Regions from separate parts of the Paenibacillus sp. LC231 genome, predicted to be linked through region 2. Evidence: predicted binding sites of a transcription regulator. Region 2 holds the regulator's gene; each other region holds the start of a gene.
The links. Region 2 encodes Rex, which represses fermentation and respiration genes when NADH is low (regulators of the CRP and FNR family bind a similar motif). Its sites were predicted from a motif close to TTGTGAAATATTTCACAA; they were not measured.
Positions count from the first base shown of each region.

Region 1: pflB (formate C-acetyltransferase) is a predicted target of Rex. The motif match lies at 8,181-8,198, and genes of this name have one in related genera.
Region 3: hcp (hydroxylamine reductase) is a predicted target of Rex. The motif match lies at 4,424-4,441, and genes of this name have one in related genera.

Region 1 covers NZ_JFOM01000056.1:179,143-190,291, forward strand. Annotated here, with positions in the region: gene nirB (nitrite reductase large subunit NirB) at 168-2,606, shown strand; gene nirD (nitrite reductase small subunit NirD) at 2,702-3,019, shown strand; gene AK95_RS31235 (formate/nitrite transporter family protein) at 3,067-3,864, shown strand; gene AK95_RS31240 (asparagine synthase) at 4,105-4,263, opposite strand; gene AK95_RS31245 (Crp/Fnr family transcriptional regulator) at 4,348-5,073, opposite strand; gene adhE (bifunctional acetaldehyde-CoA/alcohol dehydrogenase) at 5,345-7,954, shown strand; gene pflB (formate C-acetyltransferase) at 8,273-10,519, shown strand; gene pflA (pyruvate formate-lyase-activating protein) at 10,563-11,149, shown strand, end outside.
Region 2 covers NZ_JFOM01000005.1:246,686-257,834, reverse strand. Annotated here, with positions in the region: gene dinG (ATP-dependent DNA helicase DinG) at 1-1,282, shown strand, start outside; gene AK95_RS02750 (redox-sensing transcriptional repressor Rex) at 1,345-2,010, shown strand; gene AK95_RS02745 (amidohydrolase) at 1,985-3,286, shown strand; gene AK95_RS02740 (cell wall elongation regulator TseB-like domain-containing protein) at 3,318-3,836, shown strand; gene AK95_RS02735 (hypothetical protein) at 4,100-4,633, shown strand; gene AK95_RS02730 (AAA family ATPase) at 4,626-6,128, shown strand; gene AK95_RS02725 (3-hydroxyacyl-CoA dehydrogenase family protein) at 6,263-7,135, shown strand; gene AK95_RS02720 (acetate/propionate family kinase) at 7,132-8,340, shown strand; gene asnS (asparagine--tRNA ligase) at 8,371-9,666, shown strand; gene AK95_RS02710 (DnaD domain-containing protein) at 9,685-10,434, shown strand; gene AK95_RS02705 (HAD family hydrolase) at 10,578-11,149, shown strand, end outside.
Region 3 covers NZ_JFOM01000026.1:356,806-367,954, reverse strand. Annotated here, with positions in the region: gene AK95_RS18830 (IS110 family RNA-guided transposase) at 1-391, opposite strand, end outside; gene AK95_RS18825 (hypothetical protein) at 1,014-1,793, shown strand; partial or broken gene AK95_RS35355 (SF0329 family protein) at 2,398-2,545, shown strand; gene hcp (hydroxylamine reductase) at 2,609-4,294, opposite strand; gene AK95_RS18810 (2-oxoacid:acceptor oxidoreductase family protein) at 4,503-5,525, shown strand; gene AK95_RS18805 (thiamine pyrophosphate-dependent enzyme) at 5,522-7,819, shown strand; gene AK95_RS18800 (SF0329 family protein) at 8,108-8,674, shown strand; gene AK95_RS18795 (demethylmenaquinone methyltransferase) at 8,734-9,438, shown strand; gene AK95_RS18790 (tRNA dihydrouridine synthase) at 9,584-10,573, shown strand; gene AK95_RS18785 (cobalamin-independent methionine synthase II family protein) at 10,783-11,149, shown strand, end outside.

The sequences.
Region 1 (11,149 bases), on a different contig from region 2:
TCATAACCTTGTTCCGACGCGGACAGGGTTATTTGGCATTTTTGTTTAAAATTTTAACGATTTATGTGAAATATATCACAAAAAATAATACCGTCAGGCGATATAATTTATGTGCAAGGAACGGAATACCACGATCTAGATAAACGTGTTGGGGAGGAATCAAACTTATGTCCAATATAAAGAGAGAAACGTTAGTTGTCATTGGCAACGGTATTGCCGGGATTAGCACGGTTGAGCAAATCATTAAATTGGGTGGGAGTTTTGACATCACCGTCATTGGACAGGAGCCTCATCCGAATTATAACCGCATTATGCTGTCGTATGTGTTGGAAGGCAGCAAAACCTTGGATGACATTGTATTGAATGATTGGAAATGGTACGAGGATAACCATATCACTTTGCACACGGGTGTCACCGTAACAGCTATTGATGGAGAGCGCAAGGTCGTGACAGCTGACAACGGATTGACGGTGCCTTATGACAAAGTAATGATAGCAACGGGTTCGAAGCCTTTTATATTACCTGTACCGGGTAGTGACAAAGAAGGCGTTATCGGTTTCCGTAACATAGCCGATTGCAACCAGATGCTGGAGGCCGCTAAGGCGTACAAGAAAGCGGCAGTCATCGGCGGGGGACTTCTGGGTCTGGAAGCTGCCAAGGGATTGGTCAGCCTCGGCATGGAGGTGACGGTGGTTCATCTCATGCAGGATTTGATGGAGAGCCAATTGGATTCGATGGCATCCGGCATGCTGAAAAGGGAGCTTGAACAGCAGGGTATCAACTTCTTACTAGGCAAACAAACAACCGAAATATTGGGAGATACCAGAGTCAAGGGACTCCGGTTCAAGGATGGGGATGAGCTTGAAGCCGACCTGGTGGTCATGGCAGTGGGCATCAGAGCGAATACGGGAATCGCCCAAGCGAGCGGAATCGAAGTGAACCGGGGAATCGTAGTTAATGATTATCTTCAAACTTCCTGGCCGGATGTGTATGCGGTTGGCGAATGCTGCGAGCATCGGGGCGTTTGCTACGGCCTGGTTGCGCCGTTGTTCGAACAGGGACAGGTACTGGCGAAGCATCTGTGCGGCGTGGAAGGCCAGCCTTACGAGGGAAGCATTGTATCGACGAAGCTGAAAATCAGCGGTGTTGATGTATTCTCTGCCGGAGAGTTCATGGAGCAAGCCGAACACGCGGTGATCACCGCGAAAGATGATTGGCGCAAGACTTATAAGAAAATATTAATCCGCGACAATATCATTGTCGGGGCGATATTGTTCGGAGATGTGAGCGATTCGGCAAGCCTTCAATCCATGATTCGGAAAAAGACAGCCATGACGGATGAGATATATGATTCGATCATGGGCACGGATCGTGCAGGGACAGGAGGCGGCAAGGCATTTTCGCTGGAAAAGATGCCCGACGATGAGATCGTATGCGGCTGCAACGGCGTAACCAAAAAAGCCATCGTGGATGCCATTACTCTTCAAGGTCATACGACAGTGGATGAGATCAAAGCTTGCACAGGTGCTACCCGCTCGTGCGGCGGCTGCAAACCTGTCGTGGAGCAAATACTCCAGAGCGTATTGGGCGATGGCTTTAAGGCCGCAGGCAAACAAGGCATATGCCCATGCACGACACTCGATCGGGATGAAATCGTCGCGGAAATCCGTGCGAAGGGACTTACCACAACGAAGGAAGTCATGCATGTTCTGAACTTCAGTAACCCGGAAGGCTGCTCGAAATGCCGCCCGGCCATTCATTATTATCTGGCCATGCTGAACCCGGTAACCCATCAGGAGGAGAGGGAATCCCGTTTTGTTAACGAACGGATGAACGCCAACATTCAGAAAGACGGCACATATACGGTAGTCCCAAGAATGTACGGCGGCGTTACCACGCCGGAGGATTTGAAGAAAATCGCGGATGTATCGCTTAAATATAATGTGAAGGTTGTCAAGGTTACCGGCGGACAGCGTCTGGACCTCATCGGTGTTAAGAAGGAAGACTTGCCGAGCGTCTGGGAAGAGCTCGATATGCCGTCGGGTTATGCATATGCCAAATCGCTGCGGACCGTGAAGACCTGTGTAGGATCCCAATTCTGCCGTTTCGGTACGCAGGATTCGATGGGCATGGGAGCATTCCTCGAGGAGAAATTCGAAAGACTGGATTTTCCGGCGAAATTTAAAATGGCGGTCAACGGATGTCCGCGAAACTGTGCCGAGTCGTGCACGAAAGATATCGGGATCGTTGGCAATGACGGTGGATGGGAAATATTCGTTGGAGGCAACGGCGGCACGAAGGCACGTCTGGCGGATTCGTTCTGCAAAGTGAAAACGGATGAAGAGCTGGTCGAAATCTGCGGAGCCCTGATGCAGTATTACCGTGAAACCGGTAAGTACTTGGAGAGAACCTCGGAGTGGGTAGAACGCTTGGGACTGGAACAAATCCGAGCCGTTATCCTGGACGATCCGAAGCAGCGTAAGGAACTGGTGGAGAGAATCGAGCTTGCCCTGCAGCAAGTTGAGGATCCTTGGAAGAAAGTGCTGAACGACGAGAAGCTGCGTTATACGTTATTCGAGGATGCAAGACCAGTGATCAGCAAATAGAAGAGGGAGGAACCTACTCCCCTCTTGCCGCCTGAGCACAGAGAGTTTGTCGCAGTATGGATCGGAATAGACAAGAGAAGTGGAGGCTGCATGTTATGGAAACCGAAAGATTTATTACGGTAGGGAACGAAAATGATTTTCTGTCACAGCTCGGAAGGGTGGTCCATCTCGGAGACCGGGAGATTGCCGTCTTCCGGACTTCGGATCATCAATGGTTTGCGCTGGACAATCAAAGCCCGCATCCCAAAGGAGGGCCGCTCTCGGAAGCCATCGTATCCGGGCACTACATCTACGATCCGTTATACGATTGGAAGATCGAGCTTTCAACCGGCCTCGTACAGGCTCCGGATCAAGGCCAGGTTCGTGTATACCCGATTCGCGCCGTGGACGGGAAGGTTGAGGTGGCTGTTTAAGGCCAGCTATCGCATAGTAAACAGACGAAATCAAGGGGTGATATCCCATGTTTAAAACGGATGTGGAAGCCGTTGTTAATGCCGCCGTCGGGAAAAAGGAGCAGATGAATCATAATCTGCTGCGCTATATGGTATCGGCTATGCTGGCCGGCGCGTATGTCGGCATTGGAATTGTATTGATCTTTAAGCTGGGGGCGCCGCTCGCAGCTGCCGGTTCGCCCTTCCAATCCCTCGTCATGGGAGCGGCATTCGGGATCGCGCTCACGTTGGTGGTGTTCGCAGGATCAGAGCTGTTTACCGGGAATCATATGTTTTTTACGATAAGCACATTATCGGGTCGAACGACGATGGGGGATACGCTGAAAAACTGGGTGCTCGTGTTTATCGGCAATCTGGCCGGAGCGATTCTGCTCAGCTATCTGGTGTATGCTTCCGGCCTGTTCAAAGGCCTGCCGCCGGACCATCTCATCTTCACGGCTGCCGCCAAGAAAATGAATGATCCGTTTATGGAGCTGTTCTTCCGAGGCATCTTGTGTAACTGGCTTGTCTGTCTGGCCTTGTGGATGGGGATTCGGGCCAAAGGCGAAACGACCAAGCTGATCTTAATATGGTGGTGTCTGTTTGCCTTCATTGCGACAGGGTACGAGCATAGCGTAGCCAATATGACACTTCTGACACTCGCGACGATTTTGCCGGGGCATCCCGAGACCATTTCCATCGGCGGATGGATCAGCAACATGGTGCCGGTCACGCTGGGGAACATTCTTGGCGGCGGATTGTTTGTGGGGATGGCGTATTGGTTTATCTCGTCGGGAAAAGGGAGCAAGCAAAAGAAGGTTGCATAGTAGGCATCATAGAAAAGGGGCTGCTCATAAAGTGGGTTTACTCACTTGATATACAGCCGAAAAGAAGCGGTCGACCAAACGGTTGACCGCTTCTTTCATTTGTCTAGTTAAAGTGAGGGATCTCCACGGAACGTCTCCTAACAAAAAAAAGAGGGATCCCGTCGGGCCTTATACATAAAAAGCCGTCCCTTCAGTTCAATGACTGAACAGGACAGCTATATGAATCTTGTCTTCCAATCCTTACCGATGTTCCACCAGGTCAATCGCACCGAGCACAATATGAGCCAGTCCGAAGCCGAGAATACCGGTTGCGGCAAGTTTATACTTGCTGCCAAGCAGAGCGGCACCCGAAGCAGAAACCACAGTTCCAAGAACAGCAGGAATCAAACCTTCACGCATGCTGGGCACTCCCTTTATTTTGGTTTTGAAAGACAAGGTTATTGTAAGCAGATGACTCTATATTATGCACAGAAGGGAGGCCGATTAAATCCGGCAGATTTCGTTCGGACACAGCTCGCAATGGCAGATTTCCTGCAGCATCGGAAGATCTTTAATGACAATCATCCCGCCGGCATATTCGATAGCATTTTTTTTGCGCAGGTCGCTCAGCATCCGGTTTACGCTTTCGCGGGTTGCCCCAATCATGTTCGATAGATCGGTGTGGGTAATCTTCTTGTTGATGAGAATAGTATTATCCGCTTGATGCTGCCCGTAGGTATTGCTCAGCCGGATGAGTGTCGATGTTAAAGCGCCGGGCTTGCCGTACATCATGAGATCCCGGAATTTGGTCTGGGTGATGCGGTGGTGAATGCCCATCCACTTCATAAAATCAATGGCGAAGTCGCAGTGCTGACAGATCAGCAGCTCCAGATCCTTGTGCTCGATGACACCGACAACACTATCCTCAAGCACCTCTGCCGAGAAACTGTGATTGTTGCTGAAGAATGGATCGGCTTGCCCGACTATGTCTCCCGGATGGTACATATATAGAATCAACTCTTTGCCTTCATCGGTCGATTTGGTTAATTTGATTCTTCCTTGTTTAACGTAGTACAGCTTGTCGGCGAAATCGCCTTCCCAGAACAAATGGGATCCTTCAGGGAGTACCCTTTCCTTCATGCTGACCAGCAGACGGTTGCGGTTTTGCTCCGAGAAGCACTGCGTGTTCCCTAAGTTTTCGATTTCCATTACATGGTCTACAGTATTCATGTTGGTATCCCCTAACATCCTAAAATTTGATCTGTTTAATCTTTAAATACATTATAACGTGAAAACATTCACTTTTGGGGGAGATTAAGAGGGAAATCGTGGCGAATTTTCAAACTTTGTGATCTCTTTCACTTGAAAGGAGGGGAAGACAGGTGTAAATCACACAGAAAAGATAAATACTTATATTGTGAAATAATTCACGTGAAAATAGAAACAGCTGTGTTACGATCAAAGCGTAGAAAGAAACATGAATCATGGGAGGATGAGAGATATGGCTGTGAGCAAAGGAACGGTGGAAGTAAAAGGACAAACAGCGTCGGAGTACATTCAGGGGCTGATTGACAAGGCGAATCGGGCCAAAGAAAAGTTTATGGAATTGAATCAGGAGCAAGTCGACGGGATTGTACAGGCCATGGCCATGGTAGGCCTTGAGAAGCACATGCAGCTGGCGAAAATGGCGGTTGAGGAAACGGGACGCGGCGTGTACGAAGACAAGATCATCAAAAACCTGTTTGCCACGGAGTATATCCACAACAGCATTAAATACGACAAAACCGTGGGTATCATTGAAGACAACGCCTATGACAGCTTTCAAAAAATAGCAGAACCGATCGGGATTATCATGGGGATAACACCGGTAACCAATCCGACCTCCACGACGATATTCAAGGCACTGATCTCCATTAAAACAAGAAACCCGATCATCTTCGGATTCCATCCATCCGCGCAGGCCTGCAGCAAGGAAGCCGCACGGATACTGCGGGATGCTGCCGTGAAGCAAGGTGCTCCTGCCGATTGCATCCAGTGGATCGAAGCTCCTTCCATGGATAAAACCAATGCACTGATGAATCATCCTGACGTTGCCTGCATTCTGGCTACAGGCGGTTCGGCGATGGTCAAAGCGGCATACAGCTGCGGCAAGCCTGCCCTGGGCGTAGGACCAGGAAACGTGCCTTGCTTTATTGAGAAGAGCGCGGATTTGGATCAGGCAGTGAACGATTTGATTTTGTCCAAAACCTTTGATAACGGCATGATCTGCGCTTCCGAGCAGGCTGTCATTATCGAGGAGCCTATATATCATACAGTGAAGAAAAAAATGATTGCCAGCGGCTGTTATTTTGTCAACAAGGAAGAGCTGGCGAAACTGACTGCGCATGCGATGGTATCGGATAAATGTGCGGTAAATCCTACTATCGTCGGACAGCCGGCAGCTAAGATAGCAGAGGCTTGCGGTTTCGAGGTACCGGAAAGCACCAAGATCCTGGTCGCCGAGCTGGAGGGAGTCGGACCTGCCTATCCGTTGTCTGCCGAGAAGCTTAGCCCGGTGCTGGCCTGCTATAAAGTGAAAGATGCGGAAGAGGGCATAACGCGCGCTGAGGAGATGGTTGCTTTTGGCGGCATGGGCCACTCGTCGGTAATCCACTCGCACAATGAGGACATCATCATGAAATTCTCAGATCGGATGAAAACCTGCCGTATCCTGGTGAATCAACCCTCTTCGCAAGGCGGTATCGGCGATATCTACAACACGAATCTGCCATCGCTGACGCTGGGCTGCGGTTCGTATGGACGTAATTCCACTTCGTCGAACGTGACGGCAGTCAATTTAATCAACGTGAAAAGGGTGAACCGCAGAACCGTGAATATGCAGTGGTTTAAAGTGCCGGACAAAATTTACTTTGAAAAAGGCTCGACGCAGTATCTTGCGAAAATGCCGGAAATCACCCGTGTCGCTATCGTTACCGACCCCATGATGGTGAAGCTGGGTTATGTGGAGCGGGTAGAGCACTATCTGCGTCAGCGCAGAGTGCCGGTAGCCATCGAAGTCTTCTCGGAGGTTGAGCCGGATCCTTCGACAACGACCGTAGAACGCGGAACGGAGATGCTTGCAAGATTCCAGCCGGACTGCATCATCGCCCTCGGCGGCGGATCGCCAATGGATGCAGCGAAAGCCATGTGGCTGTTCTATGAATATCCGGATACGGATTTTAACAATCTGAAGCAAAAATTCATGGATATCCGCAAGCGGGTCTATAAATATCCGAAGCTTGGACGGAAAGCGAAGTTCGTTGCCATTCCAACAACGTCGGGAACGGGCTCTGAAGTAACTTCGTTTGCCGTCATCACGGACAAAGGGCTGGGGAATACCAAGTATCCGCTGGCTGACTATGAGCTGACACCGGATGTGGCGATTATCGATCCGGAATTCGTATACACGCTGCCTAAAACGGCGGTAGCCGATACCGGCATGGACGTTCTGACACATGCGATTGAAGCCTACGTATCGGTGATGGCCAGCGATTATACGGATGGGCTTGCCATCAAGGCCATACAGCTGGTGTTCCAGTATCTTGAGCAGTCGGCGCTTACCGGCGACAAACTCGCCCGCGAAAAAATGCATAATGCTTCGACGCTTGCCGGCATGGCTTTTGCGAATGCGTTCCTTGGCATCAACCACAGTCTTGCGCATAAGTGGGGCGGTCAGTATCATACGGCGCACGGACGCACCAATGCGATCCTGATGCCTCACGTCATTCGTTACAACGCGAAGAAGCCAACGAAATTCGCTGCATGGCCGAAATACACCCACTTTGTGGCTGATGAGAGATATGCTGAAATCGCACGGATTCTCGGACTGCCGGCAAGAACGACGGAAGAGGGCGTGAACAGTCTGATTGGCGCAATCCGGGAGCTGAACAGCAAGCTCGGGATCGAGGAGTCGTTCCAGCAGCTTGGCATCGACCCTAAAGATTTCGAGAAAAATGTTGAGCATTTGGCGGACCGGGCTTTTGAAGACCAGTGTACAACGAGCAATCCGAAGCTGCCGCTGGTGACGGAGCTCGCAGAAGTTTACCGCAACGCATTTTACGGCCGGTTCTAGACTAGATAGACTCTAAACGCCGATCGTGAAGATCCAAATAGATTTTCAGACAAGGTATGCAAGACCAGGTTCAGAGTGATAAAAATCACGGGAAAAGATGAGTTTGTGATTATTATCACAGATGCAGGAGATCAACAGGACTACAATAAAGGTGTAGATGGAAGCTGAATCTCAGATCTTTGATATAGAAGCTTGAAGGCACAAGGCGGGGTAGTGGCACCATTGATCGTGAAAATAATCACATTAAAGATCTGAGACAGATCAAGGTGTGGCCCCGCCTGTCCTTGCAAGCCCCAGCAAATCTAGGAGGGATTCAATATGTCGGTGATTGAAAAAGAAGCAGGCTGGAAAGGTTTTAAATCAGGTAAATGGACCAAGCGAATTGACGTTAATGATTTTATTGCAGAGAACGTTACTCCCTATTATGGCACTGATGAATTTTTGGCGGGACCCACGGATAACACCAAAGCACTGTGGGATATCGTATCGGATTTAACCAAGAAGGAACGGGAGAACGGCGGGGTTCTGGATGTGGATGTCCATACACCATCAACCATCACCTCCCATCAACCTGGCTATTTGGACAAGGATAAAGAACAGATTGTCGGCGTTCAGACCGATGAGCCGTTCAAACGCTCGATCCAGCCTTTCGGCGGGATCCGGATGATGATTGATGCGTGCAACGCATACGGCTTTGAAATGCCGCAGGCGGTTGTGGACATCTTCAACGGTATACGCAAAACGCATAACCAAGGCGTGTTTGATGCCTATACTCCTGAGATGAGAGCAGCGCGCAAGGCCGGGATTATTACGGGTCTTCCCGATGCTTACGGCCGTGGACGTATCATCGGTGACTATCGCAGAGTATCGTTATACGGCGTGGACGCGCTGATCCAGGACAAATTGAGAGAACTCGCCGAGCTTGAAGTGGATGCGATGGATGAGCCGATCATCCGTTTGCGGGAAGAATTGTCTGAACAAATGCGGGCGCTCAAGGAACTGAAGGAAATGGCGGCTATGCATGGTTATGACATTTCCAAACCTGCGAATACGGCGAAGGAAGCATTCCAGTGGCTGTATTTCGGTTATTTGGCCGCAATCAAGGAGCAGAATGGCGCTGCGATGTCGCTTGGCCGGGTATCTTCTTTCCTTGATATTTATATTCAACGGGATCTGGCTGAAGGCAAGCTGACGGAAGAAACAGCCCAGGAACTGGTCGACCATTTCGTAATGAAACTTCGGATCGTGAAATTCCTGCGTACGCCGGATTATAACGAGCTGTTCAGCGGGGATCCGACGTGGGTAACGGAATCCATCGGGGGCATGTCGGTAAACGGTGAGACGAGAGTGACCAAGAATAGTTTCCGTTTCCTGCACACCCTGTACAATTTGGGACCTGCTCCGGAACCGAACTTGACGGTGCTATGGTCGGAGAAGCTGCCGGAAGCCTTCAAAAAATATTGTTCGAAAGTTTCGATCGAAACCAGCTCGATTCAATACGAGAACGATGATCTTATGCGTCCAATCTACGGAGACGATTACGGCATCGCCTGCTGCGTATCCGCGATGCGCATCGGAAAGCAGATGCAGTTCTTCGGAGCCAGAGCAAACCTCGCCAAAGCGCTGCTCTATGCGATTAACGGCGGTAGAGATGAGAAATCCGGCGCCCAGGTTGGACCGGAATATCCGGCCATCACCGCGGAAGTTCTGAGTTATGATGAAGTCATGAAGCGATTCAAGCCGATGATGGAATGGCTTGCGAAGCTCTACATGAATACGCTCAATGTTATCCATTACATGCATGACAAATATAGCTATGAACGGATAGAGATGGCGCTTCACGACCGGGATATCCTGCGCACGATGGCATGCGGCATTGCAGGCTTGTCCGTAGCAGCGGATTCACTGAGCGCAATTAAATATGCGAAGGTGAAGCCGGTACGCAACGAGCAAGGGATTGCGGTGGATTTTGAAATCGAGGGCGAGTTCCCTTGCTACGGCAACAACGATGATCGCGTGGATAGCATCGCCGTTGAACTGGTCGAGGCCTTCATGAGCATGATTCGCAAGCACAAGGCTTACCGTGATGCCATGCCAACCCAATCGGTGCTCACGATTACGTCGAACGTTGTATACGGCAAGAAGACAGGAACCACGCCGGATGGACGTAAGGCAGGCGAGCCGTTTGCGCCGGGCGCGAATCCGATGCACGGACGCGATAAGAAGGGAGCTCTCGCTTCGCTGACCTCCGTGGCCAAGCTGCCATATGAGGACAGTCTTGACGGCATCTCGAATACGTTCTCGATCGTACCGAAAGCTCTTGGCAAGGAAAGTGATATCCGCGTGAACAACCTGGTTGCGATGCTGGACGGTTACTTTGGCAGCAAAGCGCACCATCTGAACGTCAACGTATTTGACCGGGAGCAGCTGATGGATGCGATGGAGCATCCGGAGAATTATCCGCAGTTAACGATCCGGGTATCCGGTTATGCGGTCAACTTCGTCAAACTGACGCGCGAACAGCAGCTTGACGTCATCAACCGTACGTTCCACGGATCGATGTAAGGATGGAAGACTACCATAGCGGATACGGAAAGGATGACGCACCATGCTAAAAGGTCATGTACACTCCATAGAAACGTTCGGAACGGTGGACGGTCCGGGTATCCGCTTTGTGCTCTTCATGCAGGGTTGCCTCTTGAAGTGTCAATACTGCCATAATCCGGATACCTGGGGACTGCATGAAGGACGCGAGATGACGGTAGATGACGTATTGGCAGAGATTGAGCCTTATCTGAGCTACTACCGTTCATCGGGCGGCGGGTTAACGGTCTCCGGCGGTGAGCCGACATTGCAGTATCCTTTTGTCACGGAGCTGTTCAAGGAAGTGAAGCGACGCTGGAATTTGCATACGACGCTGGACAGCAACGGCTATAATGAACCGGAGAAAATATCGGAATTGCTGGAGCATACCGACTTGGTGCTGCTGGATCTGAAGCATATCAACGACGAGAAGCATATCAAGCTCACCGGGAAGTCCAATGAACGGACGTTGAAGACCGCCCGCTGGCTGTCCGAACATGGTCGGAGCATGTGGGTCCGGCACGTATATGTGCCGGGCATCCATGACAGCGAAGAAGACTTGATTGAGTTAGGTCAATTTATTCGGACGCTGCACGGCGTCGAGAAATTCGA
Region 2 (11,149 bases):
TTATCCGGATCTGATCACCGTCAAAGAGAATTGGGACCGGCTCAGCGATCAATTGTTCGGACTGCTTCCGGAGCGCGGAGACGCGACTCCGGGGGATGCCGGTCAATTCTCGCTTCGCTTATCGCCTCTGAAGAAGCCGAAGGATTGGAATTCGCTGGCCGAGCTGGAGCATCAAATTCATCTGACGCTGGGCGATGTCGTTCGCAAGGGTGATAAGCTGATTGCCGAAATGAAGGAAGATCTGGACGACTACAGCGCGGACAGTCTGTTAACAGACCTATCGGGTCTGTTTAAGGACCTGGCGGCACACCGCGAGGACCTGAGGACCTTCATGTCGCTGAACGATGAGGGTACGGTATACTGGATGGAGGCGAACGGCAACTTCCGCGGCAAATCGCTGCAGCTTTATGCGGTGCCCGTCGATGTCAGCACCCACTTAAAGGAATTGTTTTTTGACAAAAAACAAAGCGTGATCCTGACATCGGCGACCTTGTCGGTGGACAAATCGTTTCAGTTCATGATCGAGAATTTGGGTCTTCAGGAAGCGGCAGATAACGGCAACCTGAACACGGTCCTGCTGCCGTCCCCGTTTAATTACAGGGAGCAGGCTCTCCTTGTTGTGCCGCGCGATTTTCCGAGCGTGAAGGGCTCGGTCGGGGATGCACTCTTTGTGAATACACTTGTGCAATCATTGGCTGATACGGCCATCGCAACGCATGGTCGCATGCTTGTCCTGTTCACCTCGTACCGCATGCTGCGTCAGGTGCATGAGCCCTTGAAGGAGGCGCTGGGATCCAGCGATATTACGGTACTGGGACAAGGGATGGACGGAACCAGCCGTACCAAGTTAATCCGGAGATTCCAGGATAGCAGCGCTTCGGTTCTGCTGGGCACCAGCTCCTTCTGGGAAGGAGTAGATATACCCGGTGAGGCGCTCACCTGCCTCGCCATCGTACGGCTGCCGTTCCAACCGCCGAATCACCCTCTGGTCGAAGCCAAGAGCGAGCTTCTGCAGCAGCAGAAGAAGAACCCGTTTATGAAGCTTTCGGTTCCGCAAGCGGTCATTCGCTTCAAACAGGGATTTGGCCGACTGGTACGGACCGCGCAGGATAAGGGGATTGTCATCGTCTACGATACTCGGGTCATTGAATCCTATTACGGGAAGTATTTCTTATATTCCTTGCCTGGACCGAAGATGGAGCACATGCCGACAGAGGGGATCGTTCCCCGAATTTCGGAATGGCTGCAGGAAGAGGCAGGCATAGAGAACCAAGCTGAATAAAGTGAAACCATGAACGAGCACAAACAAATGTAGTTATTAACCTATTATTAGGGGGAGCATGCATGAAATCGGAAAAAATTTCGGAAGCCGTGGTCCGCAGATTACCTGTATACTTGCGCTATTTGAATGAGCTTCAGAAAAGGGAGGTCTCCACGGTTTCCTCCCAGGAACTGGGGCAGAAACTGGACCTCAATCCTGCTCAAATTCGTAAGGACCTAGCGTATTTCGGTGATTTTGGACGGAAAGGGATCGGATATGACGTATCTTATCTGATCGAGAAAATTCGCCAGATTCTAAAGCTGGACCAGAAGATCAATGTCGCATTGATTGGGGCCGGTAATCTTGGACATGCATTATCGAATTACAATGCATTTCTGAAGGACAATATGAAGATTGTGGCGGTTTTCGATTCGTATTCTCCCAAAGTTGGTATGAAAATTAACAATTTGGTCGTACAGCCGATGGAGGAGCTGGAGAAGACGGTTCATGAGTACGGCATTCGTATCGGGATTATCACCGTTCCGGATTTTGAGGCGCAGAATGTAGCGAATCAACTTATCGCGGCAGGCATCGAGGCTATCCTGAATTTTGCACCGACCATCCTGAAAGCTCCAGCCCATATCCGGATTCATACGGCAGATTTTACTACGGATTTGCAGAGTTTGGCCTATTATTTGGATAACGGCAAGGAGGATGCAGCACATGACGACAACGAAGTGGATGATTAAAAACGGAACGTTTGCAGTACTAGAGGAAGGCAGATCCGTGTTACGCGGATATATGGTCGTTGAGAACGACCGGATCACCTACCTGGGTGAAGAAGAGCCGACTGTCCAAGAGGGAACAGAAATCATCGACGGAACCCAACTGTTTTTCCTGCCTGGATTGGTGAACACGCACGGACATGCGGCCATGTCGCTTCTTCGCGGGTATGGCGACGATCTGGCACTACAGGTATGGCTTCAGGAAAAAATGTGGCCGATGGAAGCCAGATTCACGGCCGACGATGTATACTGGGGAACCTCACTCTCCGTGCTGGAGATGATCAAAGGCGGAACCACGACATTTGTGGATATGTATGATCATATGGATCAGGTTGCAAAGGTAGTGGAGGACTCAGGCATGCGCGGCGTTCTGACACGCGGTGTCATCGGATTATGTCCGCCTGAGGTGCAGCAGCAGAAGCTGGATGAGGCGGTTGCATTCGCGAAATACTGGCATGGTCAGGCTGACGGTAGGATTACGACGATGATCTCACCGCATGCACCCTATACGTGCCCGCCGGATTTCATCGAAAAATTCGTGCAAGCATCACATGATTTGAATTTGCCTTTGCATACGCATATGTCCGAAACGGAAACGGAAGTAGCTCAAAATGTAAATGACTACGGACTTCGCCCTGTTGCCCATCTAGAGAAGCTTGGCATGTTCTCCCGTCCAACGCTGCTTGCGCATGCCGTCCATCTAACCGATGAAGAAATCGAAATTCTGGCCAAACATCAAGTTATGGTTTCGCATAATCCAGGCAGCAATTTGAAGCTTGCCAGCGGCATCGCTCGCGTGCCTGCACTGCTGAAAGCCGGGGTCACCGTGTCTTTGGGTACTGATGGACCTGCCAGCAATAATAATCTGGATATGTTTGAAGAGATGCGGCTGGCCGCACTGATCCATAAAGGAGTAAGCGGGGATCCAACCGCAATTCCAGCATCCGAAGCGCTTCGGATGGGTACAGAATATGGAGCCAAGTCAGCCTTCCTTACGGATATTGGTACGCTTGCGGTAGGTATGAAGGCAGATATGATCGCACTGAACACGGATCAGGCGCACTTCCTTCCGAAGACGGATTACATTTCTCATGCTATCTACTCCGCCAGTGCGAAGGATGTTGAGCATGTATGGGTTGACGGCAAGCAGGTAGTGAAGAATGGCGCGAGTCTTACTCTCGATGAGGAACGTATCCGCCGGGAAGCGCAGCGTGCCTTTGAGCGTCTTACAACCCTCTAGGGAATAATCAAGGGGAGCGAGGAAGACGGATTTGAAGAAAAAAACGAAGTGGATATTGCTGAGTGTATCCGGCGTGCTGCTGTTACTGCTTGGTTTACAGCTCTATTATTCATATGTGATGAAAGATGCTTGGAATGAAGAAAGAATGGCAATTGCTGCCGCCAAACAACATGGCCAATTGGTTACGTCCGGGAAGACCTATAAATCGGTGTGGGGCGAGGACAATAACTACTGGGTGATAAGCGGGAAGGATCAGGACAATCAAGACCGTATGGTATGGGTGAAATTTACGGATGACAACGTACCTGTTGCAGGTGCCGAGGCTGTCCAATCCGTTTTGCTGAATACGGGGTTGTCTGAAGACCAGATGCGGGATCAGATTTATAACGAATTGCCTGGCGTAGAAATTAAGCGGCTGCTGCCTGGAATGTATGAGGGCGAGTATGCTTGGCAGCTGCAGTATGAACACAACGGTCAGCGCGGTTATCGGTTTTATCGTTTTCAAGACGGTAACACCATCGGTAATGACATTATTCTTCCAAATCAATAAATAAGAAGGAGAGAGGGGCCCTTTAATATTCGCGGGTTCCTCTCTTATTTCTCTATAATTGTAAGCGTATTCAGAAATAATATGGAAAAACTGTTCTAAATATTTTCACAGACATGCATGAAAAAGTATATAAGATGTGATATACTCATACTTGTACAAAATGAGCATATAAACTACATGCATCCCTATATATCGTTGTTATATGTATTATTGTGTTGCAGCATGATAGACAAAATTTCATACAGAAATGAAGGAGGAACTTCATGAAACTACGCATTGTACCTATCGTGCTGACTGTCGTGATCTCAGCATCGGTTCTCTTTGGCGGATGGTTTCTGTATCGGCAGATGGCTTTGCAAAATCCGCTGGCCAATGTTGTGTCACAATATGACGGCGTGAAGGATTCACATATAGATATTAAACAGAATACCGTTACTTTGAATCTTGATTTGGCTCCGGATACAAATTTGCAAGGCCTGGTCCAGCATATTAAGAAGGAAGGCAAGTCTGTGATTGGCAATCGGGAATTGAAAATCCAGGTGGAGGACCATTCCTCGGAAGCACTGGATCAATGGTGGGAGAAGGCGATGCTGTCAGTCGCTGAAGCGATGGATAATAAGCAGTATACCGATATTCAATCATCGCTCGAGCAGCTTGCTGCCCAGTCTCCGAATTTGAAAGCTAAAGCAACGATTGATGACACCAACGTCTATGTCAGCTTGTCAGACGGCAAGTCTGGTAAATTTATAATCTTGCCGCGTCAGTCTGGCAACATGGAGGTGTGGAATCATGCCTAAATTAGCTAAAGAAATCATGTTAGGCTTTATTCCGGTTTTGCTGGTATTCCTTGTGTTTGTCGGCGTGAACATCGTGCCCTTGCTCATCGCTGCAGCACTTGTAGGCGGCTTGTTGTTTATCGCGAAGATGAAGGGCGGCATCGCTGTAGGCGCAGCGAATGAGCGGAAGCGGAAAAAGAGCGGACCTGCCAAGCTGACGTTCGAAGAAATCGGCGGGCAGGATAATGCCAAGCAAGAGCTGCGTGAAGCACTGGATTTTCTGATTCGTCATGAAGACATTAAGAAATTCGGCATTCGTCCATTGAAGGGCATTCTTCTCACCGGGCCTCCGGGAACAGGGAAGACGTTGATGGCTAAAGCCGCTGCCCATTACACGGATTCGATCTTTGTTGCTGCATCCGGCAGTGAATTTGTTGAGATGTATGTCGGTGTTGGTGCAGGGCGCATCCGGGATTTGTTCAAGGATGCTCGTAACCGTGCGGCAAAGGAAAACAAGCAAAACGCCATTATCTTCATCGATGAGATCGATGTCATTGGCGGTAAACGCGAAGGCGGCCAGCAGCGCGAGTACGACCAGACGCTGAATCAGCTGCTAACCGAGATGGATGGCATCTATTCGCAGGATACTCCTCGTATTCTGGTTATTGCCGCGACAAACCGGAAAGAAATGCTGGATAGCGCACTGCTGCGTCCAGGGCGTTTCGACCGTCACATTCAGGTCGATCTGCCGGATAAGAAGGGACGTACTCATATCTTGAATCTGCATGCGGGCAATAAGCCGTTGCATGAAGATGTTGACTTGGAGAAAATCGCCGAGGAAGCATACGGCTTCTCGGGCGCACAACTCGAGAGCGTCATGAATGAAGCGGCCATTTACACGATGCGCGAGAATGAACAGTTTATCCATCAGCGTCATTTGTCCATGGCGATTGACAAGGTAATGATGGGTGAGCGTTCCGACCGTGAATCGAATTTGGAAGAGAAGAAGCGCGTTGCCATACATGAATTGGGACATGCTATTATGGCAGAGCTTGTGCGTCCCGGCAGTGTGAAGCAAGTTGCACTCAGCCCGCGTGGTAAAGCGCTAGGTTATGTTCGTCATAATCCGCAGGAGGAACAATATCTATACACGAAAACCTTCCTGGAAGAGCAAATTATGATCGCGCTTGGCGGTGCGGCCGCCGAAGAGATCTTTTACGGAGGCCGAAGCACAGGTTCAAGCAATGACTTTGAGCAATCGCTGAACATCGTGGAGACGATGATGAAGTCAGGTTTGACGTCGCTGGGCATTGTTAACATGAACATGGTAACAACTGAAGAGTTAATGAAAGAGAATAATGTGATTTTGGAAGAGTTAATGAACCGCACCAAGAATCTCTTGGAACAGAAACGGCCAATATTCGACAATTCTCTTGATATCCTGTTGAAGGAAGAAATTCTCTCGGGGGAACAATTTCGTTGTCAATTTCGTGAAAACGCGCTTTTACCAGCATAAATTGTTATGCTGGTTATTTTTTTTTACTTTTTTGTCGTGCTAAGATATTATTATACTTTGTGCTCTGAAAATGTATTTTTCGACAAATGGGGTACAATAAAGTATAGAGATAAGGAAAGGGTGGAGTAGAAACCATGTACTTCAAAAAAATCGGCGTCGTAGGCGGCGGGACTATGGGGCAGGGCATTGCGGAGATGCTGGCAGCCAAAGGTCTTGACGTACTGCTCGTAGAGAAAACTCCAGAGAAACTGGACTATTCATACCGAATGATCGAGACCAGTCTAGATAAACAATTGGAGAAGTGGGGAATTACCCAAGCAGAGAAGAAATTGATACTGAACCGGATTCAAAAAGTAACTCATTTTGCCGAGCTTAGCACCTGCGATATGGTGATTGAAACCATTATAGAGGACTTGGAAGCGAAGAAAGAGGTCTTTACACAGCTTGATCAAGTATGTCCGAGCCATGTGATATTAGCAAGTAATACATCCACGCTTAGTTTGACGGAGCTCGCCAGCTCTACCAAATATCCTGAGCGTGTTATTGGCATGCACTTCATTCATCCTGTTTCCAAGGTAGACCTTGTTGAGATCATCCGCGGTCTGAAAACTTCCGATCATACGTTTACGGAAACGAAGCGCTTTGTTGAAGAAGTTTCGGATAAAAAAGGCATCATGGTATATGAGTCTCCAGGTTTCGTTACAACCCGCATGATTACCCTCATGATCAATGAAGCGATGCATTTGCTGCAAGAGGGCGTGGCTTCGGCGGAGGATATCGATGACGCAATGAGAATCGGGTATAACTTCCAGCATGGACCGCTTGAGATGGCCGACCGTTTCGGTTTGGATTCCATTCTCGCTGCGCTGGAGCGCATGTTCCGCGAGTACGGCGAACTGAAATACCGTCCATCGATTGTCTTGAAGAAACTGGTCCGCGCAGGGCAACTGGGCGTTAAAACCGGAGAAGGCTTTTTCAAGTACGATAAGGATGGTGACCGGGTATGAATATTCTCGTAATTAATGCAGGCAGTTCTTCACTGAAGTATCAACTGTACAACATGACGGATGAATCCGTGCTGGCAAAAGGCTTGGTCGAACGGATCGGCATGGATTCCTCGATTCTGACGCATAAGCCGACGGGAAAACAGGATGTAACCGAAGTCAGCGAAATTTTGGAGCATACCACGGCCATCCGCAAAGTGCTGGGCATGCTCACGAACGAGGAGCATGGCGTGATCGATTCCATCGGCAGCATTCAGGCCGTTGGACACCGCGTCGTGCACGGCGGGGAGTCATTTAAAGAATCCGCGCTCGTTGACAGTGACGCCAAAGCGGAAATCCGCCGCTTGTTCGATTTGGCTCCACTTCACAATCCCGCATCGATGATGGGGATTAAAGCAGCAGAAACCAATATGCCGGGCGTCCCGCAGGTCGTTGTATTTGATACGGCGTTCCATCAGACGATGCCGGAGAAATCATACCTGTACGCTATTCCGAGAGTACTTTATAATAAATATAAAGTACGTCGTTACGGTGCGCATGGCACGTCCCACGCCTATGTCAGCCAGGCAGCGGCAGAATTCCTGAACCGGCCGCTGGAGGATCTGAAGATCATAACCTGCCATATCGGTAACGGTGCTTCCCTGACAGCAGTAAAAGGCGGAAAATCCATCGATACCTCTATGGGGATGACCCCGCTGGAAGGGCTCATGATGGGCACGCGCAGCGGTGATTTGGACCCTGCAATCGTACCGTTTGTCATGAATAAGGAAGAGCTGACCGTCAATGAAGTGAACTCCATGCTGAACAAGCACAGCGGCTTGCTGGCGATTTCCGGAATCAGCAGTGATATGCGTGAGATTACGGAAGGCATGGAAAAAGGCGATCCGAACTCCACATTGGCCTTTGAAATGTATGAGTATCGCCTTCGTAAATACATCGGATCTTACGCTGCCGTCATGAATGGCGTGGATGTCATCGTATTTACTGCGGGCGTCGGCGAGAATTCGGTCGTTCTTCGTCAAAGAGTGCTTGAGCAGCTTACCTATCTCGGAGTAGAATTGGATGAGGAGCTGAACAGCATTCGTTCCGGCGAGCCACGCCGTATTTCTGCGGCGAATTCGAAGGTCGAGGTACTTGTGATCCCTACCAACGAAGAACTGGTTATTGCTCGGGATACGCATCGTATCGTACAAGCTTCCAACCGTTAAATAGTAGTGATATAAGGGAGAGATTTAAGCATGGCCACCAAAAGTGTGATTCGTAACGTCAACCAGCATGTCGGTGAGACCGTCACGATCGGCGCCTGGATCAACAACAAGCGTTCCAGCGGAAAGATCCAATTCCTGCAGCTTCGCGATGGATCCGGATATATCCAGGGTGTTGTTGTGAAGAGTGAAGTATCCGAACAAGTATGGGATGACGCGAAAAGCCTGACACAGGAAAGCTCGTTGTATGTGACGGGTGTAATACGTGAAGAGCCGCGGAGCCAATCGGGTTACGAGATGACGGTTACCGGCATTGAAATCATACATCTTACGGAAAACTATCCGATTACGCCTAAAGAGCATGGTGTCGATTACTTAATGGACCATCGTCATCTGTGGCTTCGTACCCAGAAACAACGTGCGATCATGGTAATCCGTGCTGAAATTATCCGCGCGGTTCAAGATTACTTTGATTCCAACGGATTTACGCTGGTGGATCCGCCGATTTTGACCCCAACTTCCGCGGAGGGTACAACGAACCTGTTCCACACGAAGTATTTTGATGAGGATGCTTATTTGACCCAGAGTGGGCAGTTATACATGGAAGCTGCCGCTATGGCGCTCGGTAAGGTTTATTCCTTCGGTCCGACGTTCCGTGCCGAGAAGTCCAAAACTCGCCGTCACCTAATCGAGTTCTGGATGATTGAGCCTGAGATGGCCTTCACGGACCATGAGGAGAGCCTTCAGGTACAGGAGCAGTTCATTAGTCATGTGGTGCAATCCGTGGTTAAAAACTGCCGCCAGGAGCTTGAAACGATCGGTCGCGATATTTCGAAGCTGGAGGCGATCCAGGCACCATTCCCGCGGATTACGTACGATGAGGCCATTGAATTCCTGCATACGCAAGATTTCGATATTCCTTGGGGTGAGGATTTTGGCGCGCCACATGAAACGGCCATTGCCGAGAAGTATGACAAGCCGGTCTTTATTACCCATTACCCTGCGGGAATCAAGGCTTTCTACATGAAGCCGGATCCGAATCGTCCGGAAGTCGTTCTGTGTGCGGATATGATCGCTCCGGAAGGTTATGGCGAGATTATTGGCGGATCGCAGCGGATCGACGATCCGCTGCTGCTTGAAGAGCGCTTCAAGGAGCATGATCTGTCGATGGAAACCTATCAATGGTATATGGATTTGCGTAAATACGGCACCGTTCCTCATTCCGGCTTCGGTCTAGGTCTTGAGCGTACCGTTGCCTGGATTTGCGGTTTGGACCATGTGCGTGAAACGATTCCGTTCCCACGGACTCTGTATCGGTTGTATCCGTAAGCCGTGAGAGGTGAGTCTATGGACCACGACGGTAACGTGGACACAGGCGTGAATGGGTGGACGGCCGGCGCCGCTGCCGGCATGAGCCAAGGAATGGCGATCATTCCTTATGCCTTGCTCAAGCATTACCGGTCACTTGGTTTAAGCGACCGTGAAGCCATGCTGGTCATTCATTTGATTGGTTATCAGCAGGTGGAGTTCAAGGCGTTTCCTTCGCTGGAGGAGCTTGCGGAAGTGACGGGGGCTCCCACTGAATTCATCGCTACCAGCTTGCAGCGCTTGATGAAGGTAGGGCTGATCGGGATTGATGAGTATGTTGACGAAACACAGGGGATTCATTACGAGCGCTACAATCTCCACGGATTGTATGAAAAACTCGCTTCATGTCTGGCTGAAGAGCACAAGGAAAAGACCCCTGAAGGAACCAAGTTTGCGTCTCCGCTTTTGAATGCCCGCCCTGCTACCAGCAAATCAGCTGTTTCGGGGAATTCTGTTCCTGAGAAGGAAGAGCGGAATTTGTTCACCATTTTCGAAAAAGAGTTTGGCCGCCCGCTGTCGCCCATGGAGCTGGAAACGATCTCCGGCTGGGTTGATGCGGATCGCTATCCGGACGAGTTGATCCTATTGGCTCTGAAAGAAGCGGTATTTGCGGGTAAACTGCATTTCCGCTACATTGACCGGATCCTGCTTGAATGGAGCCGCAACCGTGTGCGTACCGCACAGGATGCCAAAGCCTATACGCAGAAATTTAGAAATATCGGAAGATAGATCAGAAGCACGTCCGCTACGGGCGTGCTTTTTTGTGTGCATGATCTGTTCTATTCATGCAGTTTAAGTCCTATGATTAGCAGGAGAACTTCTCTGGATCAACGAATGGATATAGGTGCAGCACGCTAGAAGGGGAGTTGGAGATGAGATACAAGGCCATTATTTTTGATCTGGATAACACGTTATTAGACTATAGTCAGAGTGAAAGGACATGCATGCAGCAAGCACTGGAGCACTACCGGCTGCATGAGGATCTGACGTGGGAGGAATTCTGGAGCACGTTTGGACCGATTAATTTTAATTATTGGATGAAGCGAGTTCAGAACAATCACGATATTAGGCAGGTGCTGGAGCATTCTTTCACGGATACCTTCTTAAGGTTGAAGCGAGAGTTCAATCAATTCAGGGAGATATCGGAAACCTACTGGGGGTTATTTTGCAGTTCCAACCATATGGAGCCTAATGCCGACCATATTTTGGAGCATCTGCATGGTGACTTTGCGCTAGGTGTCATATCCAACGGTATTGGCGAAGCACAGCGTAAACGCCTGACAACAGGAGGATTGTATCATTATTTTGACTCCTTCATCATTTCGGATGAGGTGAAGTGCTGGAAGCCGGACCCGCAGATTTTTGAACTCGCATTGCAGGAATTGGCGGTAGGTCCAGGCGAGGTGTTATACATAGGGGATTCGCTTACGGATGATTATGAAGG
Region 3 (11,149 bases), on a different contig from region 2:
TGTAGGTTTCTTCCCACTCACGATGCGCTTTAACGTCCCCTCGGTAATACATCTCAGCCAAATGCTTTGCATCTGCTGCATCTGTTTTCACCTTGCGAAGTTGTGTGCTTTTCGAACGCTTCGCTTGCAGGGGGTTGACGATGTAATGAGTCCATCCACTGCGTTTAAGATACCCTGTCAGACTTCGATGATAATGTCCGGTTGCCTCAAGGACAACAACGGGTTCGACACCGCTTTTATGTTTGAGCATTCCTAACAGTTCCCCTAGCTGTTCAAAACCTTCCTCCCCATGCTGAAGCTTCTCCATCCTCCCGTAGGGTTCTTCGCGACCGATAAAGGCCTGGATAACGCTAACCCCTTTTGCCACGTCTATTCCTACTACTGGCTGCATAATAAACCTCCTTGATTCAATTTACCGACATTCCCACATGGCCTCCAACCCTATAGCTTCGCTTGTGATGCGAGGTCTAAAGCCTCTACCAGCTCAAACATAGTCGTTGGACGGTAGTGAGAGAACCGTTTTTTTGACGGAATCTGCGTCCCTAGGCCACCCTCGTTCTCCCGGCTACCACCATCGTATAATGCCTGCCAAAATAGGCCAACCAGAAATCTCTGGTTGACCTAATAATACGAAAGAACTACTCTGGTTGGCAGTTCTTTTGGATTACCCTTTTCATTGTATATAGAATGGCGCATTTGGGATGTTGATTTGACTGGTAAGTAAAGCCCCGTAGGAGCTATGGAGGAGGAGAGACCAGGGCGGTCGCATAAACTGCACTAAATTATATATTATTGACCCTAACATGAGGTGGAGAGATCATTTCTCAATTCCCTAAAATTACAATAATATTTTTTTTGAAATTTTTTTATAAAATCCATAACTTTACACTAGGACAAAGTATTATATATTATAACCAGATACACTTTATCAATAAAATGTATTAATTTTATGATTATTGTTGTATTTGGGATTATATGTACGTAAATAAACTTAAGAGAAAGGAAAGTGAAAAATGAAGATGAAGTTGAAGTTACCAGTAATTCTATCCTTAGTAATGGCAATGGTAGGAAGTACCAGCTCAGCTGCTTTTGCAGACTCTGAAAATAAACCTATTGCCGAGTCTAATGTAGCAAGAGCATTTGTCGTTGAGGACGGGATAAAAAAAGAGCTTAGTATAGAGGAATATGACCTTTTAGTCCAAGAAAATGATAAGAAACTACAACTTTTAGAGACTCAGAAAAGTATTATGAAAAATAGTATTAATAGCGGGGATTTAAAGAGCAGTTCTGAACAAGATTTGATTTCACCATTTGCTATTATGAATCTAAGTAAATACACTGAGGCGGGATTCATACCTACTGTATATCGGAATGATTTAGCTCGCAGAGTTTCCGTTCCGGTTTATAATGATTCGACGCAAACTGTTACTAGAACTATCAGCTTCTCAGCCTCACAGTCCTATACAAGCAACGTTTCATTATCCTCTACCTATGCAAGGGATGCTTTTTCTGCTGGAGTAACAGTTGGATCATCCTGGAGCAAGACTTTCTCTAGCAGTGATTCAGTTTCTCAACCAATACCTCCAAAAAAATACTCGTGGATGCACTATACTCCAAACATGAGCAATTCTTATGGTACAATGCATGAAGAAGTATGGAACTTCGATGGACATTCCAATGTAAAATTAGTTGATAAAACTTACTTTTTAGATGTTTACATTGCGAAAAACGGTAACGCAGGATTACCTGATGGACTCTATGTAGTAAAGGAAACTGATTACCTTCCGAATTAAAACAGATTTCTATACTTTGTCTATGACAAGGGGGTGATTTTACGAATAAACGAGCAGCTGGTATTGCCCTTCTTGTCATCTCTGCCACACTTTTTATTTCGAGAAATACAACACACCTTATAGTTGCGGCAATTATGGGACGTAAAGATGACGTTATAGGTGAGGGCATGTTTGAGTATGCATTGTCAGTCACTAAATCCTTTTCTAATATCCCAGAAATAATTGCTCTTTCTTTAGGAATTATTTATCTAATATGGGCGGAAATCGATAAAAAAAATTGAAAACCTCTCTTTGATTTTTTAAAATAAAGAATACTTAAAAGGCACCCATTTGGGTGCTTTTTATTTTACATAATTCACTCAAATCACCGACGTTGAAGAATTCGTCGCACACTAAACATCAAAGGAGAGATTCCATATCACAATGAGTCTAGAAGACTCTTATATTCGTTCGTCGTCTTCTCTATATAGAAGATGACGAGATGTGATGTAATGGAATAAGGGAACCCGGGCATGTAAAACTTCTATAAATGAAGGATTAACACATGTCGGAAATGTTTGATGGTTATCTTCAGAATCTTGATCGTAAAGGATTGGCCACTTCCACGATTAACAGTCATGATATCTTATTGAATATTTTAGCTTTGGTAGACCAGACGAGTTGCAAAAAGCGAATGTTTAAACATGCCCGAGAAGATGAAGTTAAAGCATCCCATTGTGCAGTGTTTTTATGAACTACGGATCAGTACGCTTGGAAAATTACTGAATTTTAAGAAAATGAATGCCCCGGTTAGGGACATTCATTTATCAGGTTTTTTAGGCACCAAGGAACATGTTCATGTCATCTTCCACATTGGTAATGCCGCCGATACCGAAGTTTTCCACGAGGACTTTGGCAACGTTAGGCGACAGGAATGCAGGGAGCGTAGGGCCCAGATGAATATTTTTAACGCCAAGATATAGCAGGGCAAGGAGCACGATAACCGCTTTTTGCTCATACCAGGCAATGTTATAGGAAATCGGCAAATCATTAATATCCTCAAGGCCGAATACTTCCTTCAGCTTCAATGCAATAACGACGAGGGAGTAAGAATCATTGCATTGACCAGCGTCCAGGACCCGCGGAATACCACCGATTTCGCCTAGATCCAGTTTGTTGTATTTGTATTTGGCACAGCCTGCCGTTAGAATGACCGTGTCTTTTGGAAGTTCAGCCGCAAAATCGGTGTAATAGCTGCGGGATTTCATCCGTCCATCGCAGCCGGCCATGACGAAGAAGCGGCGGATCGCCCCGGATTTCACGGCATCGACGACTTGATCGGCCACGTTCATCACAGCGGCATGAGCGAAACCGCCGATGATCTCACCAGTCTCAAGTTCGGTTGGAGCTGGGCATCCTTTCGCTTGCTCGATCAGTGCGGAGAAGTCTTTGGGAGCACCGTCTGTTCCTTCTGGAATATGGCGGACACCCGGAAACCCCGTGTTGCCTGTTGTATAAATACGGTCCTTATAACTGTCTTTCGGCGGAACGATACAGTTGGTCGTCATTAATATCGGTCCGTTAAAGGCTGCGAATTCGCTATTCTGCTTCCACCACGCATTCCCGTAATTGCCTACAAAATGCTCATATTTCTTGAAGGCCGGATAATAGTGGGCAGGCAGCATTTCACTGTGCGTGTACACGTCCACGCCGGTTCCTTCCGTCTGCTTCAGCAGCTCCTCCAAATCCTTCAGATCATGGCCGCTGATGAGAATGCCGGGCCGGTTTCTTACCCCGATATTGACCTTTGTGATTTCCGGATTTCCGTAAACCGAGGTGTTCGCTTCATCCAGCATCGCCATGGCGTTTACGCCGTATTTACCGGTTTCCATCGTCAAAGCGACCAGATCCTGCACTTCCAGGCTGTCGTCAAGCGTGGCGGCAAGTGCACGGCGTATAAAACGGTTTAATTCGTTATCATCCTTCTCCAGATGAAGCGCGTGGTACGTATAAGCAGCCATCCCCTTCAAGCCGTACGTAATCAATTCGCGCAGCGAGCGGATGTCTTCATTGCGGGTCGAGAGGACACCCACCGTACGTGCTTTTTCATCAAAAGCAGCTTCGTTATCCGCCTGCCAGACGGCAGCATCAGGGAGATTGGCGGTTCCTTCCGGATATTGTTCGTTATAATAGGTGCGCACCTCGCCGCGGAGCTCGATCGCTTCCCGGATTCTTCCCACAAAAACCTCGCGGTCAAAGTTGGCGTTCGTAATCGTTGCAAACAAGGAGTCCATCATAAACAGTGATACGCACTGTTCAAGCTCCTCCGGCAGCCGGACATCCAGACTGAGAAAAGAGATACCTTTTAGCAGATAAATCAGCAAATCCTGCAGGTTTGCCACATCATGCGGTTTGCCGCATACTCCGACAATGGTGCAGCCTGTTCCTTTGGATGCTTCCTGACATTGAAAGCAGAACATGGACGGCTGATGCTCTAAGGTCTCTTGGGCGTTGTTATTCATTATTTTCTCCTCCAATTTCGTGATTTTTTGCCTTAAGGTCAGTATAAAATTGCCTCGCAATGGGACTGTTGAAGACAGTATACTTCGCTCCCACAACCGACATAGTGATTGGAATCACAATTTTTTGAGTTGTGAGTATAATCACAAACCCGGTTCGTTTCTTCTTTTAAACTGGAATTAATGACCTAAGAAGAAATGAGGAGAGAACATGTCGATTTTGCCTCAAAAGAATGAACTGGGATTTTTCGAGATTCGTCTCGAATCCATCGGCGGGCTTGGCGCCAATCTGGCCGGAAAAATGCTGGCCGAAGCCGGGGTGACCGGCTCCGGACTTAACGGTTCGAATTTTTCCAGCTATGGTTCGGAGAAAAAAGGGTCGCCGGTGAAGAGCTTCGTAAGGTTCTGCGATTCCGAGGTGGAAATTCGAGATCACAGTCCCATTGAGCAGCCGCATGTCGTCGGCGTATTTCATGAAGCATTGTATAAGACGATCGATGTCATAAGCGGAGTACAGCCTGATGGAACGGTGCTTGTGAATACGGCGCGAGCCCTGTCCGAAGTGGCCGTTGATCTGAACATGACGCAGGGAACGCTGGCTGTCGTTGATGCGCTGAAGATTTCCGTTGAGGAAAAAACGAAAGTGAATACGGCCATGCTGGGGGCATTGTTCCGGATTTGCAGCTTCCTGAACCCGGACGATATGCGGCAGGTGATCCGTACAACATTTGAGAAAAAGCTGCCCCACCTCGTGGAAGCGAATGTGCGGACTTTTGACAGAGGATATAACGAAGTTCAGTTCCTTTCCTTGGGAAACGGCTCAGATCTTATAGACAAAATTGCCTTCGCAAGACCGCAGCCGATGCTTGGATATGAAACGCAGGAGCTTGGCGGGATTCTGAACGTTACGGCAAACAGTGTCCTGAAGGATCTTAGCGGCTCCCGGCAGGGATATTTGCCAGAGTACAAGATCGAGGACTGCATTCACTGTGCCGCCTGCGATACGGTATGTCCGGATTTCTGCATCGTGTGGGAGAAGAAGCCGGATAAGCGCGGGAATATGCAGATGTTTATGAAAGGTATCGATTATCAGTATTGCAAAGGCTGCTTGAAGTGTATCGAAGCTTGTCCGACCACCGCTTTAGCTGCCATGTTAGAAGAGCCGTACTATGCGGAGCAGCACCGTGTGCCGCAATCATTTCCCTATTTAACCGCGGAGGGAGTCAGATCATGAATATGCACATTCAAGAAACAACGGAGAACAAGCTGGCGGCCGCTCAAACGGCAGTCTTCGAATCGGGCAACGAAATGGCTGCCATGGCGGCTGCCCAGATTAACTATCACATGATGGGTTATTTTCCGATTACACCATCTACGGAAATTGCCCAATATCTTGATATGATGCGTACACGCGGTGAACACGACATCAAGCTGATTCCAGCTGACGGCGAACATGGATCGGCGGGGATTTGCTACGGTGCGGCCGCAGCCGGAGCACGGGTATTCAATGCTACCAGCGCGAATGGTTTACTGTATATGATCGAACAGCTTCCTGTGCAGGCGGGCACACGTTTCCCGATGGTCATGAATCTGGTGACGCGTGCGGTCAGCGGACCGCTGGATATTCGCGGTGACCATTCGGATCTTTACTACGGTCTGAATACTGGCTGGGTGATTTTGACCGCCCGTTCACCGCAGGCCGTGTATGACATGAATATCATGGCGCTGCGAATCGCCGAACATGAAGACGTGCGCCTGCCGGTCATTGTAGCTTATGACGGATTTTTTACATCGCACCAGAAACGCCGGGTACACATATTTACGAACCGGGAAATCGTTCAGGCGTTTGTAGGGGAAAAGGCACCTGAATATCCACATGTACTGGACGAGAACAACCCGATCGTTGTTGGGGCTTATATGAACGGCGACGATTTGATGAACAACCACTACCAACAGTCAAACGCCATGTACCGTGCGGGCGAGGTATTCAAGGAAGTGGCAGAGGAATACGCAGCTTTATCCGGAAGATCCTATTCGCCGCTTGATCTGTATCACATGGAAGACGCAGAGGTGGCTTTATTCCTGCTCAATTCGGCGGCTGAATCCTCCAAAGACGTCGTGGATCGGCTGCGGGCGAAAGGAATTAAAGCGGGCATAATCAGCCCGAATATTCTCCGGCCGTTCCCGGCAAGAGAAATTCGCGAGGCGTTAACAGGTGTCAAAGCACTGCTGGTTGGCGAACGTGCCGATTCTTACGGTGCGCACGGGGCCAATCTGACCCATGAGGTCAAAGCGGCCCTGCAGGAAATCCGTGGTCCGCAGCCTATTGTGCTGTCCCGCATATTTGGTCTTGGCGGGAAAGACTATTATGCGGATGACGCGGAAGCTTTTTTTGCCTTGACGATCGAGGCCATGGAGCTCGGTTATGCCAAAGTGCCGTTTGATTATTACGGCCAAACACCGGGAGCTGAGGAGCTAAGACTGCAGCCGGTCATTGCCCCGATGAATGGAGACCACTTTAAATCTGGCCTGATCACCGTAAAGGTGGATGAAGAGACGAGTAAATTATCCGTTAAAGTGCCGCCGATGCGGGCGCTTGCCGCGAAACCGAAACGGTTTGCTTCCGGTCACGGAGCTTGCCCAGGTTGCGGTATTTTTCCGGCGCTGGAGCTCTTTTTCAAAGGGATTGAAGGCCATGTCGTTACTTTATTCCATACCGGCTGCGCTTATATCACAACAACGGGTTATCCGTATAACTCGCATAAGCAGAGCTTCATTCATAATCTGTTCCAGAACGGACCGGCTACTTTATCCGGCACGGTAGAGGCGTTCCTTGAGAAGAAACGCCGCGGGGAAATCGAATTTCCTGAGGATTTCACTTTTGTGATGGTGACCGGCGACGGCGGCATGGACATCGGGATGGGCTCGGCCCTCGGGACGGCGCTGCGGGGCCATAAACTGATTATTCTGGAATATGATAATGAAGGCTATATGAACACCGGTGCGCAGCTTTCGTACTCTACGCCATTAGGGCATATGACCAGTACGTCCGGTGTCGGCAAACAGCAGCAGGGCAAAGCGTTCCATCACAAGGATACGGTGCAAATGATGGCTGCGGCACATATTCCGTATGTATTCACGGGGACGGAAGCATTCCCGCAGGATCTTGTGAAAAAGGCGGCAAAAGCGCAGTGGTACGCTCAGAATGTAGGTACTGTCTACGGCAAGCTGTTGATCACATGCCCGCTGAACTGGAAATCGAGCGACAAGGATGGGGAGAACATCGTCCGCGCGGCCGTGAATTCAAACTTCTTCCCATTGTATGAAGTCGAGCAGGGAGAAACGAATATTACGTACGATCCTGAAGCGAAGAAAAAACAGGTACCGCTCAGCGACTGGCTGAAATACATGGGCAAATCAAGACATCTGCTCAAGGAAGAAAACAAAGACATGCTTGGCGAATTTGAAAAAGAAGTGGAGCGGCGCTGGTCGATCCTGAAAGCGAAACACGAGAACCCACTGTTATAAAATATTCAATTCAGCATACTAAGATTTAGCCCTAGCAGCTAAATATACCGCATCCCGAATCTGGAACTGATATAACCGTCTTAAAGAGTACCTGCTCAGCCTTTGAGCAGGTACTCTTTGTGGTTGCGATCGATTAGATTTTTTCTTTTCTATAAAGAGGAGAAGCAGATATTCCATTCAATATGTGGGACATGTTATGGGTTGTTTTTTGGCAGAGGTTTATTCATACTGATTAAGATGTGCAGATGGATACCGCGCCCCTCAGGGTTCGAAAACATAGGAGGAACCATGTCCTGGAGCAAATTGAAGCAACAGCTGGAGAGTTTTCTCAGTCCTGCATTAGTCGGAAGAGTTGAATATCGCGCAACCGGTTATCGTTATTTACCTGATAAAGCAGGGCTTTGTTATATTTCGGTAGATAAAAAGAACGTACTCCATATGAGTGATAAAACCAGCTCAATAAGATGGTATCAGACGGAGCTGGAAATTAAGAATGATCCCCATATCCAAATTCCGATCAGCGATGATGAATTGGAAGCCGTCAGAAAGGAAACCAAAGGGACTGTTCCAGAGGATCGTCTCAACGTCATTGCAAGAAATAGAAAAGTATCCGTACTCGCAAAGGAGCTTTTGTCAGCACAGGCTGCATTAAGTAAATCCAATTTTGTCGCTACAGCGAATAAGTTCTTATCTACTTCTATAGAAGAAAGCATGGAGAGCGATGATATCTTATTGAATATTCTAGCTTTGGTAGACAGACGAGTTGGCAAAAAGCGGATTGTAAACATGGCAGACAGGATGAAGTTAAAGCATCCGATTGTGCAATACTTTTATGAACTGCGGCGCCGTGCGTGATGAGCATAAATCATTTTCATTGAAAGAATCATATGCACTTGTGGAAGAGAGGGAATATCATGTCTGAACAAACAAAGTCGGAAAGAGTTCATCAGGTATTCGAAAAGATATCGGATCAATACGACTCCATGAACTCGGTCATCACTTTTAGGAGACATATCGCATGGCGCCAAGATGTTATGAAACGGATGAATGTGAAAGAAGGAAGTAAAGCTCTTGATGTGTGCACGGGAACCGGGGATTGGGCGATTGCTTTAGCAAATGCTGTTGGAACGCATGGAGAAGTCATTGGATTGGATTTTAGCCAAAACATGCTCAAAATAGCACAAGATAAGCAGGAGCAACAAGCTTTAAAGCAGCTTACCCTTATCCAGGGAAATGCCATGGAGCTTCCTTTTGAAGATGATTCATTTGATTATGTAACCATTGGTTTTGGTTTAAGAAATGTACCCGATTATTCAACCGTGCTGCGGGAGATGTATCGAGTAACGAAGCCAGGCGGACAAGTCGTTTGTCTAGAAACATCCCAACCCACATTAATCGGTTATCGACAAGCTTCCCTCTTTTATGTTCGCCATATCATGCCCTTGCTTGGAAAGTTTATTGCTAAAAGTTATGATGAATACTCATGGTTGCAAGAATCGGCCCGTCATTTCCCCAATAAAAATGTGCTGAAACAAATGTTTTTGGAAGCGGGATTTTCCATGGTAGATGTAAAAAGCTATAGCGGCGGTGTCGCGGCCATGCATAAGGCGATAAAATAAGGGTCTGCGATTAACATATACTGCCGTTTGATATACGCTGCTTAAATATGCTATAAGTGAAGAAAAAGCAAGGAAATGAACAGATTGTATTTCCTATTTCGGGATCAAGATTTGTCCTGGTATGTATTATAGAGGAGTATTGGATATGAAAGATAATTTTTGGCGTGATTTACCACGGCCTTTCTTTATACTGGCGCCCATGGAAGATGTGACGGATGTTGTGTTTCGCCATGTCGTAAGTGAAGCAGCCAGACCGGATGTGTTTTTTACGGAGTTTGCGAATACCGAGAGCTATTGTCACCCGGATGGGAACCACAGTGTGCGCGGACGTTTGACTTTTACGGAGGATGAACAGCCGATGGTAGCCCATATCTGGGGAGATAAGCCGGAATTCTTTCGTCAGATGAGTATCGGCATGGCGAAAGAAGGGTTTAAAGGCATCGATATTAATATGGGTTGTCCTGTAGCGAATGTAGCGGAGAATGGGAAGGGAAGCGGACTGATCTGCCGTCCCGACATTGCAGCGGACATTATCCAGGCGGCCAAAGCCGGGGGATTGCCCGTCAGTGTAAAAACAAGGCTCGGTTTCACTGCCGTAGACGAATGGCGCGACTGGCTAACCCATATTTTGAAGCAAGACATTGTGAACCTGTCCATTCATCTGCGGACAAGAGAGGAAATGAGCAAGGTCGACGCGCATTGGGAACTGATTCCGGAGATTAAGAAGCTTCGTGATGAGGTGGCACCCGACACACTGCTGACCATTAACGGGGATATTCCTGACCGTCAGACCGGCCTCAAGCTCGCTGAACAATATGGTGTGGACGGCATTATGATTGGGCGTGGGATTTTTCATAATCCATTTGCTTTTGAGAAGGAGCCGAGGGAACATAGCAGTGAGGAATTGCTTGGTCTGCTGCGGCTGCATCTGGATCTTCATGATCAATATTCGGCGCAGATGCGGCGCTCCTTCAGCGCACTTGTCCGCTTCTTCAAAATCTATGTTCGTGGATTCCGAGGGGCAAGTGAACTCAGAAATCACTTAATGAACGCAAAGTCAACAAGTGAAGTTCGTGCGCTGCTCGATGAGTTTGGAAGCAAGCATTCTGATGAGGTAGATGAACGAGGAAATTAAATGGACAGGCTTGAGAAACAACAGCGCTCCATGAGAACAAATAACTTTTTGGAAAACATGGCCGACTTGGCTGTGTTTTTTCTTTTGGAAAAATCTCAGCGGACATTCTTGCTATAGCTTTTAGCTATAACTAGTTATGAGATTTTGGTATGCCTTATAACTCCTCTCGTCGTGATATGATATCGCTATACAACGAGGGGGTTATGTACATGACTGATAAGTTTCAGATCGTAGGAAGTTTGTTGCGGCCCGAAGAGCTGCTGAAATATAAAACGCAAATTGAACATCGTGATGATATCCAGTATCCGTTCTATGAGAATTTCGAAGGGTATGCCGAGTGCGAGACAGAGGCGATCAAACAGGTCGTGAAAAAGGAAATCGAGCATAACCTGTCGGTTGTTACGGACGGCGAATTCTCCAAATCGATGTGGCATCTGGATTTTGTATGGGGCTTTGGCGGAGCCCAGCGTTATATCGCGGATCATGGCTACTTTTTCCGGGATGTGGACGGAACCTCGAAATATGAAACACGCAAAGATATTGGCCTGCGAATTACTGGCAAACTGAGCGGAAAGA